DNA from 3 places in the Cellulomonas sp. P4_H12 genome. Region 3 is predicted to be linked to each of the others. Evidence: riboswitches for the same ligand, from Rfam matches in the RefSeq annotation. Region 3 holds a riboswitch; each other region holds the start of a gene.
What was found. A riboswitch is a leader RNA that binds a small molecule or an ion and turns the genes downstream of it on or off. The one in region 3 is predicted to bind S-adenosylmethionine.
Positions count from the first base shown of each region.

Region 1: linked by a shared signal. The riboswitch ahead of AC1DQC_RS17315 (ABC transporter permease) and the one ahead of AC1DQC_RS18510 (methylenetetrahydrofolate reductase) in region 3 are both predicted to bind S-adenosylmethionine.
Region 2: linked by a shared signal. The riboswitch ahead of AC1DQC_RS00270 (aminotransferase class V-fold PLP-dependent enzyme) and the one ahead of AC1DQC_RS18510 (methylenetetrahydrofolate reductase) in region 3 are both predicted to bind S-adenosylmethionine.

Region 1 is NZ_JBFUKJ010000035.1:24,257-29,994, forward strand. It holds gene AC1DQC_RS17300 (ABC transporter substrate-binding protein) at 1-59, opposite strand, end outside; gene AC1DQC_RS17305 (dipeptide ABC transporter ATP-binding protein) at 124-1,755, opposite strand; gene AC1DQC_RS17310 (ABC transporter permease) at 1,752-2,684, opposite strand; gene AC1DQC_RS17315 (ABC transporter permease) at 2,686-3,675, opposite strand; SAM riboswitch class IV at 3,719-3,826, opposite strand; gene AC1DQC_RS17320 (rhodanese-like domain-containing protein) at 3,999-4,412, shown strand; gene AC1DQC_RS17325 (M20 family metallopeptidase) at 4,409-5,738, shown strand, end outside.
Region 2 is NZ_JBFUKJ010000001.1:47,213-52,950, forward strand. It holds gene AC1DQC_RS00240 (DUF1684 domain-containing protein) at 1-375, shown strand, start outside; gene AC1DQC_RS00245 (hypothetical protein) at 372-689, opposite strand; gene AC1DQC_RS00250 (pyridoxamine 5'-phosphate oxidase family protein) at 800-1,282, shown strand; gene AC1DQC_RS00255 (DUF1345 domain-containing protein) at 1,287-1,898, opposite strand; gene AC1DQC_RS00260 (O-succinylhomoserine sulfhydrylase) at 1,941-3,200, opposite strand; gene AC1DQC_RS00265 (rhodanese-like domain-containing protein) at 3,197-3,610, opposite strand; SAM riboswitch class I at 3,621-3,723, opposite strand; SAM riboswitch class IV at 3,843-3,957, shown strand; gene AC1DQC_RS00270 (aminotransferase class V-fold PLP-dependent enzyme) at 4,002-5,396, shown strand; gene AC1DQC_RS00275 (YrdB family protein) at 5,420-5,738, shown strand, end outside.
Region 3 is NZ_JBFUKJ010000043.1:9,299-15,036, reverse strand. It holds gene AC1DQC_RS18525 (TetR/AcrR family transcriptional regulator) at 1-230, shown strand, start outside; gene AC1DQC_RS18520 (DNA-3-methyladenine glycosylase I) at 300-911, shown strand; gene AC1DQC_RS18515 (hypothetical protein) at 964-1,179, shown strand; SAM riboswitch class I at 1,301-1,397, shown strand; gene AC1DQC_RS18510 (methylenetetrahydrofolate reductase) at 1,465-2,502, shown strand; gene metE (5-methyltetrahydropteroyltriglutamate--homocysteine S-methyltransferase) at 2,510-4,831, shown strand; gene AC1DQC_RS18500 (MalY/PatB family protein) at 4,899-5,738, shown strand, end outside.

The sequences.
Region 1 (5,738 bases), on a different contig from region 3:
GTGACGGCGAGGCCGGCGAGGATGCCGGCGTGACGGCGCGAGGGTCGTCGGACAGACATGGGTGGTGCTCCTTGCTGAGGGGTGGGGTGACGGGGTGTGGGGCTCAGTCACGTCGACACGAGGTCACGACGCACCCCCTTCACCCGCGCGCACGCGCGCGCCGGGGATCGCGGAGAGCAGCTGGGCCGTGTAGCGGTCGGTGGGGTGGGCGAAGACGGCCTCGACCTCGCCCTGCTCGACCACGCGGCCGCGCTGGAGGACCGCGACCTCGTGGGCCACCTGCCGCACGACGGCGAGGTCGTGCGAGATGAACAGGTAGCTGAGCCCGAGCTCGGACTGGAGGTCGGCCAGGAGGTCGAGGATCTGGGCCTGGACGGAGACGTCGAGCGCGGACACCGGCTCGTCGAGCACGACGAGCTCCGGGTGGAGCGCGAGCGCCCGGGCGATGGCGACGCGCTGGCGCTGACCGCCGGACAGCTCGGCGGGGCGGCGGTGCAGCACGGTGCGGGGCAGCGCGACGACGTCGAGCAGCTCGGCCGCCCGGGTGGCACGCTCCGCGCGGGACCCCACGCCGAACGCCTGCAGCGGCTCCGTGATGATCCGCTGCACCGAGAAGCGCGGGTCGAGCGATGCGTACGGGTTCTGGTAGACCACCTGCATCCGTCGCCGCAGCAGCCGCAAGGCTGCCCCGCGGGTGTGGGTCACGTCCGCCCCGTCCACCAGCACCGAGCCCGACGTGGGCTCCGCGAGCCGCAGCGCGAGGCGCGCGGTCGTCGACTTGCCTGACCCGGACTCCCCGACGAGCGCGAGGGTGCGGCCCCGCGGCAGCACGAACGACACGTCGTCGACCGCCCGCAACGTTCCGCCCCCCGCAGACCGGGGGAGCGCGAACTCCTTGGTCAGGTGCCGGACCTCGAGCGCGGGGACGGCGCTCGCGGGCGCGGGGGCGGCGATGGCCCGCGCGCCCCGCAGGCTCGGCGCGGCGGCGAGCAGCGCGCGGGTGTACGGGTCGCTCGGCGAGCCGAGCACCTGGTCGGGGGTGCCCTGCTCGACCACCCGCCCCTGCGACATGACGACGATCCGGTCCGCGCGGTCCGCGGCGACGCCCAGGTCGTGCGTGATGAGCAGGACGCCGGTGCCGGTGCCCGTCGTCAGCTGCTCGAGGTGGTCGAGGATCTGGCGCTGCACGGTGACGTCGAGGGCGCTGGTCGGCTCGTCGGCCACCAGCAGGCGCGGCTGCGCGGCGAGCGCGATCGCGATGAGCACGCGCTGCCGCATGCCGCCGGAGAGCTCGTGCGGGTACTGGCGCGCCCGCACCTCGGGTTCGGACAGACCGGCGCGTCGCAGGGCCTCGACGGCCTCGATCGCGGCGTTCTTGCGGTCCGCGAGGCCGTGGATCCGCAGGACCTCGGCCACCTGCTCGCCCACGCGGGTCACGGGGTTGAGCGACACGGTCGGGTCCTGCGGCACCAGGCCGACCAGGAGGCCGCGGACCGTGCGCAGCTCGCGCTGCGAGGCGCGGGCCATGTCGTGGCCCAGCAGGTCGATGCTGCCGTGGTCGATGACGGCGGCGGGGGCGAGCAGCCGGACGACGGCCGCGGCGGTGGTGGACTTCCCGGAGCCGGACTCGCCGACGACGGCCACGGTCTCGCCCGCGTCGACGTGCAGCGACACGTCCCGGACCGCGCGGACGGTGCCGCGCCGGGCCCGGTAGGCGACCGCGAGGTCGGTGACGGTGAGCAGGCGCTCGCTCATGCCGCACCCCCGTCGGGACGGTCGACCGCGCGGGAGATGCGGCCGGCGGCCAGCACGCTGATCGCGATGGTCAGGCCGGGCAGCGTGGTGAGCCACCAGGACGTCCGCAGGTAGTCGCGACCCCCGGACACCAGCGCGCCCCACTCGGGTGCCGGCGGCGGGGCGCCGTAGCCGAGGAAGCTGAGGGCGGAGACGGCCAGGATCGCCGCGCCGAGCTGCAGGGCGGCCAGGACCACGACCGGGCCCGCCGCGTTGGGCAGCACGTGCTGGAACAGCACCGACCACCAGCGGCTGCCGCCGGCGTGCGCGGCCTCGACGTACACCGACGACCGGACGCGCAGCACCTCCGAGCGCATGATGCGGGCGACGGTGGCGACGCTGGCCAGCCCGACGGCGATCGCGACCTTGACGGTGCCGAAGCCGAGCGCCGTGATGAGCGCGAGCGACAGGAGCAGCGCCGGGATGGACAGGAGGACGTCGACGGCGCGCATGACGACGTCGTCGAACAGCCCGCCGACGAACCCGGCGAGCAGCCCCACGAGCGCCCCCACCAAGAGGCCGACGCCGACCGCGACGAGCGCGGCCTCGAGGGTCAGGTGCGTGCCGTGCACCACCCGCGTGTAGAGGTCACGGCCCAGCTGGTCGGTGCCGAACCAGTGCGCGCCCGACGGCGGCTGCAGCTTGTCGGCGGGCACCCCGACGAGCGGGTCGCCCGGCGCGAGGACGTGGGGAGCGAAGGCCGCGACGAGCAGGAGAGCGAGCCAGACGATCGCCAGCAGCAGGCCGGGCCGGCGACCGAGCTCGCCCAGCCAGGCGAACCGGCCCGGCCCTTCCGCGTCCTGGCGGTCGCGCAGGGCGTCCGCGAGGCGGTCGTGCGAGGTGGCGGCGAACTCGTCCGGGGCGAGCTTGCGGTTGAGCAGGTCGGTCATGTCATGCCCCCGCCGTCACGGGCTCGACCAGAGGGGCACGTACGGCGGCCTTCGTCGGCCGGGAGCGCCGCACGATCCGGGGGTCGAGCAGCGGGTAGAGCAGGTCGACCGCGAGGTTGACCAGCACGAAGACCGCCGCGGCGAACAGCACGATGCCCTGCACCACGGGGATGTCCTGGGCGCTGACCGACGTGGCCGTCAGCCGGCCGATGCCCGCGCGGGAGAACACGGTCTCGGTGACCACGGCACCGGCCAGCAGCTCGCCGATGACCAGGCCCACCACGGTCAGCGCCGGGAGCGAGGCGTTGCGCAGGGCATGCCGGAAGTGCACGCGCGCCGGCCCGGCGCCCTTGGCTCGCGCCGTGTCGACGTACGGCTGGCCGAGGGTGTGCCGCAGCGACCGCGACAGCATCTGCGCGATGAGCGCCGCCGTCGGCACGGCGAGCGTCACGGCCGGGAGCACGATCGAGGCGAACCCCTTGTTGCCGACGGCGGGGAAGATCGGGTTCGCGAACGAGAACCACTGCACGAGCAGCAGGGCGAACCAGAACGACGGGATGGCCACGCCGAGCGGAGGCAGGCCGAGCAGGAGGTTCGACAGGCCGCGACCGCGCACGAGGGTGGCCAGGATCGCCAGGCCGCCGCCCAGCAGGAGCGCGAGCACGAAGGCGGCGAGCGCGATGGCCGCCGTGGGCGGCACCGCCTCGGCGATGAGGCCGGTCACCGGGCGGTGGAGCACCACCGAGGTGCCCAGGTCGCCGCGCAGCAGCGCGCCGAGCCGTGTGACGTACTGGACCGGCAGCGGCTGGTCGAGCCCGTACTGCGCGCGCAGCGCGTCCAGCTGCTCGGGCGTCACGTCGGACGACTCGCTGCCGTACATCAGGGAGACCGGGTCACCGGGCAGCGCGTACAGCACGACGAAGGACACCGTGTAGGCCGCCCAGAGCACCAGCAGCGCCTGTCCCAGGCGGGCGGTCACGTAGCGGTTCATGTGTGGTCCCGGGGGGAGGCGCGCATCGGGGTCCTCGATCTGCGGTCTGTGCTTGCACGGCGGGCGCCGTGCCGGGTCGTCACCTGGAGCACCCCGTCACCGGAAGGGTTGCTGCCCGACCAACCAGGGTTTGTCGTCGGGGCTCGAGACCGCGGCGAAGGTAGGCACGCGGCCGGGCGTCGTCAACGGTCCGCTGGGCCTTCTCATCAGATGGACAGCGAATCCGCCATGTGAGAAGCCGCTCGCGATCGTTGACATCGACCGCGCGGTCCTCGACGCTCCGGCGCCACGAGGGCCCTGGGCCCGCACCCGAAGGAGAACCCATGACCGACACCACCTCCCGGCCGGGCGCGCCCGCGGAGCACCTGAGCCTCGAGGAGGCCGCCGCGCTCGCACCCGTCGTGAGCCCGACGGAGGCCGCCGAGCGCGTGGCCGCCGGGGCGTTTCTCGTCGACGTCCGCAGCGAGGCCGGCCGGTCCCGCACGGGTGCCATCCCGGGCGCCACCGTCGGCGACCGGTACGCGATCGACGAGGAGTTCGACCTCACGGCGGCCACCCGGCACGCGCCCGTCGTGTCCCTGGACACGCCGATCGTCGTGGTGTGCGGCTCGGTGCGCGGGTCCGGGCCGGTGGCCGCGGAGCTGCGGGCCAGGGGCTTCACCAACGTGGTGCACGTCGACGGTGGCTTCCCCGCGTGGAAGGACGCCGGGCTGCCGGCCGAGGCGCCCGTCGGATGACCACCCCGTCCACCGCCTTCCTCGACGAGCTGCACGCGCTCACCGAGCGGCGGCGCGCGTCGTTCGTCCCTCTGACGTCGCCGTTCCCGGGGGCCGACGACGCGTCGCGCGCCCTCGTGCGGGCCGCGGCCAAGGCGGGGGAGTCCGACGCGCTCGACCTGGCCCACGCGATCCACACGCACCCGGAGGAGGCGTTCCGCGAGGTCCGCTCCGTCGCCGCGATCGCGGAGCTCCTGGGTCGGCACGGCGTGCCCGCTACGGTGGGCTCGCACGGCCTGCCGACGTCCCTGCGCGCCGGGCTGACCGCCGACGGACCGGACGACGGCGCCGCGCGGCAGGACGCCGGTCCCACGATCGCGATCCTGGCCGAGTACGACGCGCTGCCCGGCGTCGGTCACGCATGCGGMCACCAGCTCATCGCGGCGGCCGCGGTCGGGGCGTTCCTCGCGCTGCGGCAGGCCGTCGCGGACGGTCTCGAGCTGCCGGGCCGGGTCCTGCTGCTGGGCACGCCCGCCGAGGAGGGCAGCTCGGGCAAGGAGATCCTGGCGCGCAACGGGTTCTTCGATGGCGTGGACGCCGCGCTCATGGTCCACCCGTTCGGGTTCGACGTGGTCGACCACCCGTTCCTGGGTCGTCGGCAGCTGCGCGTGACCTACCAGGGGGTCGCCGCGCACGCGTCGGCGAGCCCGTTCATGGGGCGCAACGCCCTCGATGCCGTCGTCCTGAACTACCAGGCCGTCGCGATGCTGCGTCAGCACCTCCCGCCGAGCGACCGCGTGCACGGCGTGGTCCACGAGGGCGGCACCCGCCCGAGCGTGGTGCCCGAGCGCGCGACCGTGGAGTACTACGTGCGGTCCGCCAGCCCGGTCACCCTCAAGGACCTGTCGCAGCGGCTCGCGGACATCGCGCAGGGTGCGGCCCTGGCCACCGGCACCACCGCTGAGCTCGTCTGGGACGCCGCGCCGTTCACGCTCCCCGTCCGGACCAACTCGCCGCTCGCGGAGCGCTGGGCGGTGCACCAGGCGGGCCAGGGCCGGACCGTGCTGGCGGGCGGCGTCGTGCCCGAGATCCTCGCCGCGTCGACCGACTTCGGGAACGTGAGCGTCCGCCTGCCCGGCATCCACCCGATGATCGCCGTCAGCGACCCCGACGTGGCCCTGCACACGCGCGAGTTCGCGGACGTGGCCGGCGGCCCGCGCGGGGACGCCGCCGCGGTCGACGGCGCGGTCGGCCTGGCGCTCACCGCGCTGGACTACCTGGCTGACCCCGCGCTGCGCGCGGCCGTGCAGCAGGACTTCGACGACGCCGGCGGCGTCCTGGACGTGG
Region 2 (5,738 bases), on a different contig from region 3:
GGCCGGTTCGAGCCCTACGACGAGCCGCGCACGGTCACCACGGGCGCGGTCGTGGACGGGCTCGAGCACCACCACACCGCGGTCGGCACCGTGCGGTTCGAGGTGGCCGGGATCCCGCAGTCGCTCATCGTCTTCGACGGTGGGGCGCGTGGGCTCAGCGTCCTCTTCCGCGACGCGACGAGCGGCGTCACCACGTACCCGGCGTCGCGCACCCTCGCGCTCGGCCCGGTGGCCGACGACGGCACGGTCACGCTCGACCTCAACCGCGCGTCGAACCTGCCGTGCGGCCTGACGCAGTTCGCCACCTGCCCGATCCCGCCGCCGGAGAACGTGCTGACGGTCGCGGTCGAGGCCGGGGAGCAGTGGGTGCGCTAGCCCGTCGAGGCGCGCACCCGCGCGATCTCCGCGTACCTCATCCACTCGTCCTCGGCCGACGCGGGCAGCGCGACCCAGTCGTAGAACAGCCGCCCGCTGTCGCCCGGTGACCAGACGGTCGCGCCGGGCAGCGCCAGCGCCTCCGCGTGCTCGGCGCTGTCCCGGCCGAGCTTGACCACCAGGCGGTCGCCGCCGACGTGCCCGGCGAACATGGTCGACCCCACCTTGAGGATCGGGCGGCCCATCATCTGCGCGCGGGTGGCGCCGCGGGCGACCAGGTCGTCGGCGATCGCGTCGTAGTCGCTGTCCGTCATGGACCGAGCATCCCGCGCGCCTCCGACATGCGGTAGCAGCGCGGCGTGCCTACGGTGGCCCGGCCGCCGCGGTCAGCAGCCCCGCGGGCGAGCCACCCGAGGAGGAACCCATGACGAACGAGGACCAGCAGGCCAAGGTCGCGGAACTGATCAAGGACGCGCGGATCGCGATGCTCACCACGGTGTCGGCCGACGGCTCGCTGGTGAGCCGGCCCATGGGCGTGCAGGACGTGGACTTCGACGGGGACCTCTGGTTCTTCGCCGAGGAGGGCAGCCACAAGGTGCACGAGGTCGAGGGCGGCAGCCCGGCCAACGCGGCCTTCGCGGACTCGACGGCCTGGGTCTCGGTCTCCGGTCGCGCGGAGGTGGTCCGGGACCGCGCCAAGATCAAGGAGCTGTGGGGCACCTCGGCCGAGGCCTGGTTCCCGGACGGTCCGGAGACGCCGGGCGTGGTCCTGGTGGTGCTCCGCGGCGAGACGGCGGAGTACTGGCACGCCAAGGGCGGCCGCCTGACGACAGCGTTCAGCCTGGTCAAGGCCAAGGTCACCGGCGAGCGCTACGACGGCGGCGAGAACGAGACCGTCCAGCTCTGAGCGGTCACATCGACGCGACGAGGTTGACCAGCAGAGCGATGATCACCGTCCCGAACAGGTAGCTGAGCAGGGCGTGGCCCAGCGCGGTCCGCCGCATCGCCGACGACCCGAGGTCGGTGTCGGAGATGGCGAAGCTCATGCCGACGGTGACGGCGACGTAGGCGAAGTCGGTGTACCGCGGCGCCTCGCGCATGTGGAAGTCGATCCCGCCGGCGCCGTCGGTCAGGTACATCCGCGCGTACCGCAGCGCGAACACCGTGTGGATCGCGGCCCACGACGTGAGGACGCTGGCGAGCACGGCGATGGTCGGCAGCAGCTGGCCGATGTTCTTCTCGACGAGCACGACGAGGACGCCGACCAGCGTGACGAGCGCCGCGAAGAGCACGACCGCGTGCGCGCCCCAGCGCGTCGGCTCCTCGCGCGTGGCGTGCGAGGCGGTGTCGTCGGGACCCATCGGAGCGACCGCCGCCCAGGTCCAGACGACGAACACGGCCGCGACGGTCGCCCAGCCGGCCAGCACCGCCGCCACGGCGGACGTCCAGCCGACGACGATGCCGACCAGGACGCCCGCCAGCGCCCCGACGATCAGCCTGGACAGCGACGACGACGCCTTCATGGCGCCAGTGTTCCGCGCGCGGCCGCGCAGGCCGGGGAGGTGTCAGCCGGCGAGTGTGTCGAGCGCCTGCGCCAGGTCGTCGACGAGGTCCGCGGGGTCCTCCAGACCGACCGAGAGCCGGACCGTCGTCTCCGCGATGCCCACCGCAGCGCGGCCCTCGGGCCCGAGCTTGCGGTGGGTCGTGGTCGCCGGGTGCGTGACCATCGACTTGGCGTCGCCGAGGTTGTTCGAGATGTCGACGATCCGCAGCGCGTCGAGCACCCCGAACGTGACCTTCTTGGCGACGTCGGGCTGCGCGCCGTCGGGGACCGCGAGGTTGAACGTGACCACCGTGCCGCCGCCGGACTGCTGCGCGAGCGCGAGCTCGTGCTGCGGGTGCGACGCCAGGTACGGGTACCGGACGAGCGAGATGCCGGGCTGCTCCTCGAGCCACGTGGCGACGTGCAGCGCCGACGCGGTCTGGTGCCGGACGCGCAGCGACAGCGTCTCCAGGCCCTTGAGCAGCACCCACGCGTTGAACGCCGACAGCGACGGCCCGGTGTTCCGGATGAGCGTCTGCACGGGCCCGTGGATGTACTCGTCGGTGCCCAGGATCGCGCCGCCGAGCACGCGCCCCTGCCCGTCGATGTGCTTGGTCGCGGAGTACACGATGACGTCGGCACCGAGCTCGAGCGGGCGGGAGAGCACGGGCGTGGCGAAGACGTTGTCGACGATCACGGTCGCGCCCGCGGCGTGCGCGAGCCGGCTGACCGCGGCGATGTCGACCAGGTCCTGCATCGGGTTGGACGGCGTCTCGAAGAACACCACGTCCGCGGGCGTCGACAGCGCCTCCTCCCACTGCGAGAGCTCGTGGCCGTCGACGTAGTCGGTGCGCACGCCCCACTTGGCCAGGATCTCGTCGAAGATCACGACCGTGGAGCCGAACAGCGCGCGTGCCGACACGATGCGGGAGCCGGAGCTCACGATCGCGGCCAGCGAGGTGAAGACCGCGGACATGCCCGACGCCGTGGCGTACGCGGCCTCGGCGCCCTCGAGCAGGCGCAGGCGCTCCTCGAACGTGGACACCGTCGGGTTGCCGTAGCGCGAGTAGAGGAAGCGGTCGGCCTCGCCGGCGAACGCGGCCTCGGCCTCGGCGGCGGCGTCGTAGACGTAGCCCTGCGTGAGGAAGAGCGCCTCGGACGTCTCGTTGAACTGCGAGCGCACGAGGCCGCCGCGCACGGCGAGGGTGTCGGGCCGCAGGTCGGCGCGCGGGGCGCGGCGGTCGTCCCAGTCCCCGGGGCCGGGGACGCGCCGGGCGCTCACGCCTGCCGCCAGGGCAGACCGGCGGCGCGCCAGCCCGTGTGTCCGCGGTGGCCGTCGGAGCCGACGTCGCCCTCGAAGCCCTCGAGCACGTTGTAGGCCGGGCCGAGGCCCGCGGACGTCGCGGCCTGCGCGGCGGCGACGGAGCGCACGCCCGAGCGGCAGAGGAAGACGACCGGGCGGCCGGCCGTGACGCCGGCGTCCGCCAGCTGCTTGAGGAACTGCGGGTTGGGCCGTCCCGACGGGTACGACACCCACTCGACCAGGGCCGAGCGGCCGCCGATCCGGGCGCCGTCGGGGATGCCGACGTAGCGCCACTCGGCGTCGGTCCGCACGTCGACGAGCACGGCGTTCTCGTCGGAGGTGAGGAGGTCCCAGGCCTGCTGGGGGGTCAGGTCGCCGGCGTAGCTCATGCAGATCCTCGTCTCATCGGTCCTGGCGGTAGCACCCTCGGCCGGGCACAGTGTGTGCCCGCGGGTTGCTGCGGCGTCGTCGAGCCAGATCTCTCGGCCGCTCTGGATGGTGCCGGTGATGCTACGCGTGCCGGGCTCGTCGAAACCAACTGGTGGACAAGGCGTCCCGGTAGGCGAGACGAACCGCGCGGTGCGTTGACAGGCGGCGCGGGGTGCCGCGACCCTCGTTGCAGGTCATGAGCGCCAGCGTCAAGCCCCGGCTCGCTGGCCGGCAACCCTCCTCCGCGGTGGGGTGCCCCGGGTGACGACCTGGCCGCGTCCCGTCCGGGGCTCGGCAAGCGCGGGGTTCCACCTGTCGAGGTGTCCCCCCGGATCGTGTCGGAGGACCTCCATGACCATCACCGCCGAGCGCGCCTCGTGTGCTTCCGTCGACGAGGTGGGGGCCCTGCTCCCGGTCGTCGGCGGCACCACCACCGTCCCGCTGGTGGACGGCACCCAGCGCGTCTACGCCAACCTCGACTACGCCGCCAGCGCCCCCGCGCTCGAGGCCGTCGCGGCGCGCGTGACCGAGGTGCTGCCGCTCTACGCGTCCGTGCACCGCGGTGCCGGCTACCTGTCCCAGGTGTCCACGGCGCTGTACGAGTCCGCGCGCCAGACCATCGCCCGGTTCGTCGAGGCGCGTCCCGCCGACGTCGCGATCATCACGCGCAACACCACCGACTCGCTCAACCTGCTGGCCGGCGTCGTGCCCGCCGGTGGCCGCGTCCTCGTCCTGGACGTCGAGCACCACGCCAACCTGCTGCCCTGGGTGCAGTCGACGGAGCGGCACGGCAACCGGACGACCATCCTGCCCATCAAGGACACGGTCGCCGCGACCCTCGACGCCCTGCGCGCCGAGCTCGCCCGGCAGCCGTATGCCCTGGTCACGATCACGGGCGCGTCCAACGTGACGGGGGAGGCGCTGCCCATCGACGAGGTCGTCGCCCTGGCCCACGCCGAGGGCGCCCGGGTGGCGGTCGACGGCGCGCAGCTGGTCCCGCACCGGGGCTTCTCGCTGACCGCGACGGACGCCGACTACGTCGCGTTCTCCGGCCACAAGACGTACGCACCGTTCGGCGCGGGGGCCCTCGTCGGCCGCCGCGACTGGCTCGACACAGGCACGCCGTACCTCGCAGGGGGAGGTGCGGTGCGCGACGTGCGGACCGATCGGACGGTCTGGCAGCCGGCGCCCGCGCGGCACGAGGCGGGCTCGCCCAACGTCCTCGGCGCGATCGCGCTGGCTGAGGCGTGCGACCAGCTGGCGGCCCTCCCCGCCGGCGCCCTCGCCGCCCACGAGGAGGCGCTCCGGGCGCGCCTCGTCGAGGGGCTGGCGGCCATCGACGGCGTCGAGATCGCGCGCATCTGGCCGGACTCGGCCGCGCCCGTCGGGGTCCTCACGTTCACCGTGCCGGACCACGACCCGGGCCTGGTCGCCGCGTACCTCGCCGCCGAGCACGGGATCGGCGTGCGCGACGGCCGCTTCTGCGCCCACCCGCTGCTCGCGCACCTCGGCGCGTCCGGCGGCGCCATCCGGGCCTCGGTGGGCGTCGGCACCACGAGCGAGGCGGTCGACCGCCTGGTCGAGGCCCTGACCCGGTACCTGGCCGACGGCCCTGCCGTCCGGTACGAGGTGATCGACGGCTGCTGGGCGGTCGTCGACGACACCCGTCCGCTGCTCGCGGTCCACGGCCTGGACCACCTGGCCGCGACCGCGGCAGCCGCCTGCGGCCCCGCCCTGGACGACTGACCGCCATCCCGGAGGCCGGCAGCATGGTCCCTCGGGTCGGGGTGTTCGGCGCCCTCGCGTTCCTGTGCGAGCTCGCGATGATCGCCCTGCTGGCGGTGGCCGGGTGGCGGCTCGGCACGAGCACGTGGGCGTCGATCGGGCTCGCGGTCGCGTTCGACGCGGTCGCGATCGGGATCTGGGCGCGCTGGATGGCACCGACGTCGGCGCACCGGCTCCGGAGCGGACCGCGGGTCGCCGCGCAGGCGGCGCTGTTCGTCGCGGTCGGCGCGGTCTGCGTCTTCGCCGGCCTGACCGCCTGGGGTGTGGCCTTCGCCGTCGTGGCGACGGGGGTCTTCGCGGCCG
Region 3 (5,738 bases):
GCACAGCGACCGTGGGCGCTGCCGACGGCGCCGACGAGGCACCCGACCTGGGCGACCTGATCGGCGTCCTGGCGTCGCCGTCGGCGCACCCCGCGCTGCTCCGGGCGGCCGAGGAGGGCGCGTTCTCCTTCGGTCTCGACGACCGGGCGGGAGACGGCGACGGCCTCGACTTCGGGACCACCCTGATCCTCGACGGCATCGAACGCCTCATCGCCCTCGCGGCGCAGTGAGCCGCCCACAGCCACCCGGTCCGCACACCCGCTCGGACCGGTGTCGGCGGCGCCGGGCAGACTCGACGCATGACCTCGCCTGACGCCCTGCGCACCGGCCGCTGCTTCGGCGACGGCAACCCGCTCTACGAGCGCTACCACGACGAGGAGTGGGGCGTGCCCGTGCACGACGAGCACGCGCTCTTCGAGCGGTTCGCGCTCGAGGGCTTCCAGTCCGGCCTCGCCTGGATCACGGTGCTCCGCAAGCGGCCTGCCTTCCGCGACGCCTTCGCGGGGTTCGACCCCGAGGTGGTGGCCGGCTTCGGCGACGACGACGTGGCGCGGCTCCTGGCCGATGCGGGCATCGTGCGCAACCGCGCCAAGATCGAGGCGACGATCGCCAACGCCCGCGCGCTGCGGGAGCTGCACGCCGCCGGGGGCACCCTGGACGCGGTCCTCTGGTCGCACGCGCCCGACCGCGCCGCCCACGTCCGACCCCTGACCTGGGCCGACGTCCCCGCCCAGACGCCCGAGTCGCGCGCGCTCGCCACCGAGCTCAAGTCGCTCGGCTTCCGGTTCGTCGGACCCGTCACGGCGTACGCGGCCATGCAGGCCTGCGGGGTGGTCGACGACCACCTGGCCACGTGCCCGTCGGCGACCGCCGCGTCACCCGCCCGGGTGAGCACTACTCCTGCCGGGTGACGCTCCCGTCCACCCCTCGGAACGCGGTGTGACGCGGACTACAGTGCGGGCCATGACGGAGATGCCCAACCACGACGCCCGGCGTGATGCCGCGCGCGCGGCGGCGGAAGCTCTGGCGGACAACGCTGTTCCCGACGCGGGGATCCTCGCGGCCGTCCAGGACGGGCTGCTGTCCGTCCCGGCCGGCTCGCCGAACTCGTGGTTCGACGTGCCGTCGCAGCGCAGCCGCCTGCAGCCGGGGACCCTGTCCCCGCGCCGCCCGCACTGACGCGCCCGCTCCGGACGGCCGCGCCCGCGCTGCGGCGCGCCCGCGTGACGGCACGCGGACAACGTCGTCTCACGGGCCGAGCACGGTTGCCCAGCATGTGATCGTCGGTCTACCATCGCGCCTACCATCCAGAGCGGCCGAGAGACCTGGCTCGACGACGCCGCAGCAACCCCCCTCCCCGCCGAGGGTGTGGGTGCTTCCGCCAGGGACGATGGAGTGAGCGATGTCCCCGCAGACCACGTGTCCCCGCACCGCACCGGTGCCGACGACCCCGCCGGCCGCGCCATGAGCGCCGCCGCCGTGGAGCCCCGCACGCCCGGCCTGCACGCCGCACCCGCAGCCCGCCCGCAGTCGGCGAACGACCGCCCCACGATCTCGTTCGAGCTCTTCCCGCCCCGGAACCCCGACGCCGCACCGCGCCTCTGGGCCACCATCCAGGCGCTCGAGTCGGTGCACCCCGACTTCGTCTCGGTCACCTACGGCGCCTCGGGCAAGACCCGGGTCACCACGCGCGCGCTGGTCCGCCGGCTGCTCCGCGAGACGACGCTGAACCCGATCGCCCACCTGACCTGCGTCGGCACGTCCCGCGCGGAGATCACGGAGATCGTCGGGGAGTTCCTCGACGAGGGCCTGCGGTCGTTCCTCGCGCTGCGTGGCGACCCGCCCACCGACCAGAGCGACTGGGCGGCCCACCCCGACGGGCTGCAGACCGCGGGCGAGCTGGTCGAGCTGCTGCGGGACATCGAGGCCCAGCGCTGCGCCGACAGCCCGTCGCAGGCCGTCCGGGCGCGCGTGCGGCCGCTGTCGGTCGCCGTCGCCGCGTTCCCGCGCGGCAACCACGCGACCGGGGGCACTCGCGCGCAGGACGTCGCCTCGCTGCTGGCCAAGCAGCAGGCCGGCGCCGACTTCGCGATCACGCAGGTGTTCTTCGACGCCGACGACTACCTGGGTATCGTGGCGGAGGCCCGTGAGGCCGGCGTGACCATCCCGATCATCCCGGGCATCATCCCGACCACGGACCCGGCCCGCCTGCTGCGGGTGCAGGAGCTGACCGGCGTCCCGGTGCCGCGCACTCTCCTGGACCTGCTGGGTTCTGCCGACGACGAGCTCGACCGCCACCGCCGGGGGATCCGCGCCAGCGTCGACCTCGTCAACGGCGTCCTGGACGGCGGGGCACCCGGCGTCCACCTGTACACGTTCAACCAGCACCATGCCGCACTTGACCTGCTCGAGGGTGCACACCTCGACGGCGGAGCTCGGACAGCTCCCGACCTGGCCGGATGGCCGCAGGACACGGCACCCGCCCGACCCCCGAGGGACTGAGAAACACATGAGCACTGCGACATTCCCCGCCAGCTCCGTGCTGGGCTACCCGCGCATCGGCCCCCGTCGCGAGCTGAAGAAGGCCCTCGAGGCGTTCTGGGCCGGCCGCACGACGGCCGACGAGGTCGAGGCCACCGCCGCCGAGCTGCGACGCCGCACCCGCACCCGTCTGGCCGAGCTGGGCCTGGCCACCGACGTGCCCGCTATCCCGAGCGCCTTCTCGTTCTACGACCACGTGCTCGACGCGACCGCCGTGGTGGGTGCCGTGCCGGCCCGCTTCGCGGACGTCGTCGGGGCCGACGGTGCGCTCGACCTCGCCGGCTACTCGACCGTGGCCCGCGGCCGCGGCGACGACCTGCCGCTCGAGATGACCAAGTGGTTCGACACCAACTACCACTACCTGGTCCCCGAGATCGGCCCGGAGACCGAGTTCCGCTTCGCGAGCGACCGCCCCGTCCGCGAGTTCGCGGAGGCCCTGGCCGACGGCGTGCTCACGCGCCCGGTGCTCGTCGGCCCCGTCACCTACCTCGCGCTGGCCAAGCCGACCGAGGACGCCCCCGAGGGCTTCGCGCCGATCGACCGCTTGGCCGACCTGCTGCCGGTCTACGCCGAGCTGCTCCAGGCGCTCGCGGCTGCCGGCGCCACCTGGGTCCAGCTGGAGGAGCCCGCGCTGGTCTCCGACTCGATCGCCGTCCCCGCCGAGCAGCTGCTCGCCGCCGTCATCGAGGCGTACCGCGCCCTGGCGACGGACCTGACGGACCGCCCGGCCATCCTCGTCGCGGCGCCGTACGGCGACCTCGGCGCGGCGTTCCCGGTGCTCGCCGCCACGGACATCGAGGCCATCGGCATCGACCTGGTCCGCGGCCACGCGCCGACGGAGAAGGTGCCCGGCCTCGAGAGCAAGACGCTGGTCGCCGGCGTGATCGACGGCCACAACATCTGGCGCGCCGACCTGGACGCGAAGCTGCAGATCCTCGAGCAGCTCGAGGGCCTCGGCGCCGCCGCCGTCACGGTCGGGACGTCGACGTCGCTCTTCCACGTCCCGCACACGCTCGAGGACGAGCCGAACCTCGACGCCACGCTGAAGACGTGGCTCGCGTTCGCCGACGAGAAGGTCGTCGAGGTCGTCACCCTGGCAGAGGGCCTCACCGAGGGCCGCGAGGCCATCCACGAGCAGCTGCTCGCCGCGTCCGACGCGGCGACCTCGCGCCGCACGGCGCCCGGCGTCGTCAACCCGGCCGTCCGGGACCGCGTGGCTGCGCTCGACGAGGCGGCGTTCAGCCGGGGCTCGTTCGACGAGCGCAAGGCCGCCCAGGCCGCCCGGCTCAACCTGCCCCCGCTGCCGACGACGTCGATCGGCTCGTTCCCGCAGACCACCGAGATCCGCACGGCCCGCGCGGCGTTCGGCAAGGGCGAGCTGACCGAGGAGCAGTACGACGAGGAGATGAAGGCGGAGATCCGCCGCGTCGTCGAGCTGCAGGAGAAGATCGGCTTCGACGTGCTGGTGCACGGCGAGCCCGAGCGCAACGACATGGTGCAGTACTTCGCGGAGAACCTCGACGGGTTCGCCGTGACGCAGAACGGCTGGGTCCAGTCCTACGGCTCGCGGTGCACGCGCCCGTCGATCCTGTGGGGCGACGTCTCGCGGCCGAAGCCGATCACGGTCGAGTGGTCGTCGTACACGCAGTCGCTGACCGAGAAGCCGGTCAAGGGCATGCTGACGGGCCCGGTCACCATCCTCGCGTGGTCGTTCGTCCGCGACGACCAGCCGCTGGGTGACACCGCCAACCAGGTCGGCCTCGCCCTGCGCGACGAGATCGCCGACCTCGAGGCGGCGGGCATCGCCGTGATCCAGGTGGACGAGCCCGCGCTGCGCGAGCTGCTGCCCCTGCGCGTCGAGGACCACCCCGCGTACCTCGACTGGTCGGTCCGCTCGTTCCGACTGTCCACGGCCGGCGTCCGCCCCGACACGCAGATCCACACCCACCTCTGCTACTCGGAGTTCGGCGAGATCATCGGCGCGATCGACGGGCTCGACGCCGACGTGACGTCGATCGAGGCCGCCCGCTCCAAGATGGAGATCCTGGGCGACATCTCGGCCGCCGGCTACCCGCGCGGCATCGGCCCGGGCGTCTACGACATCCACTCGCCCCGCGTGCCCAGCGAGGCCGAGGTCGAGGAGCTGCTCACCGAGGCCGTCAAGGCGATCGCCGTGGACCAGCTCTGGGTCAACCCGGACTGCGGCCTGAAGACCCGCCGCTACGAGGAGGTCGCCCCGTCGCTGGAGCACATCCTCGAGGCGACGCGGAAGGTGCGCGCGACGCTCTGATCCTCACCACGACGGCCCCGGACATCGCCAAGGTGTCCGGGGCCGTCGTGCGTCCTAGGGTCGGCGCGTGACGATCTTCGACACCGTCCCGCTCGACCAGCTCCGTCGCCGGACCAGCGAGAAGTGGCGCGCCTACCCGCCCGACGTGCTGCCGCTGTTCGTCGCCGAGATGGACGTCCCGCAGCCCGAGCCCGTGATCCGTGCCGTGCACGACGCGATGCGCTCGGGCGACACCGGCTACCCGCACGGACGCGCGTTCGCCGAGGCGATGGGCGAGTTCGCCGCGCAGCGCTGGGGCTGGGACGTGGACGTCGCCGCGTCGCGCCTGGCGTCCGACGTCATGGTGGGCGTGGTCGAGGCGCTTCGTCTGGTGACCGACCGGGGTGGCGCGGTGGTCATCAACCCGCCCGTCTACCCGCCGTTCCGCGCGTTCCTGGAGCACGCCGGGCACGTCGTCGTGCCCGCCCCGCTCGGTCCCGACGGGCGGCTCGACCTCGATGCCCTCGACCGCGCGTTCGGCCGCGCCCGCGCCCATGGCCCGCGCCCGGCGTACCTGCTGTGCCACCCGCACAACCCGACGGGGACCCTGCACACCGCCGCCGAGCTGCGCTCCGTCGGCGAGCTCGCCGCGCGGCACGGCGTCCGGGTGGTCGCCGACGAGATCCACGCGCCCCTGGTGCCGAGCCGGCACGCGTTCGTCCCGACGACGACCCAGATCCCCGACGCGATCGCGCTGCACTCGGCGTCGAAGGCGTTCAACCTGGCAGGTCTGCGCGTGGCGGTGCTGGTGCCCGGGCCGGAGGCCACCGGGGACCTCGCCGGGATGTCACACGTCGTCGGTGACGGCGTCATGCACCTCGGCACGGTGGCGCAGACCGTGGCCTACCGCGAGTGCGGCGCGTGGCTC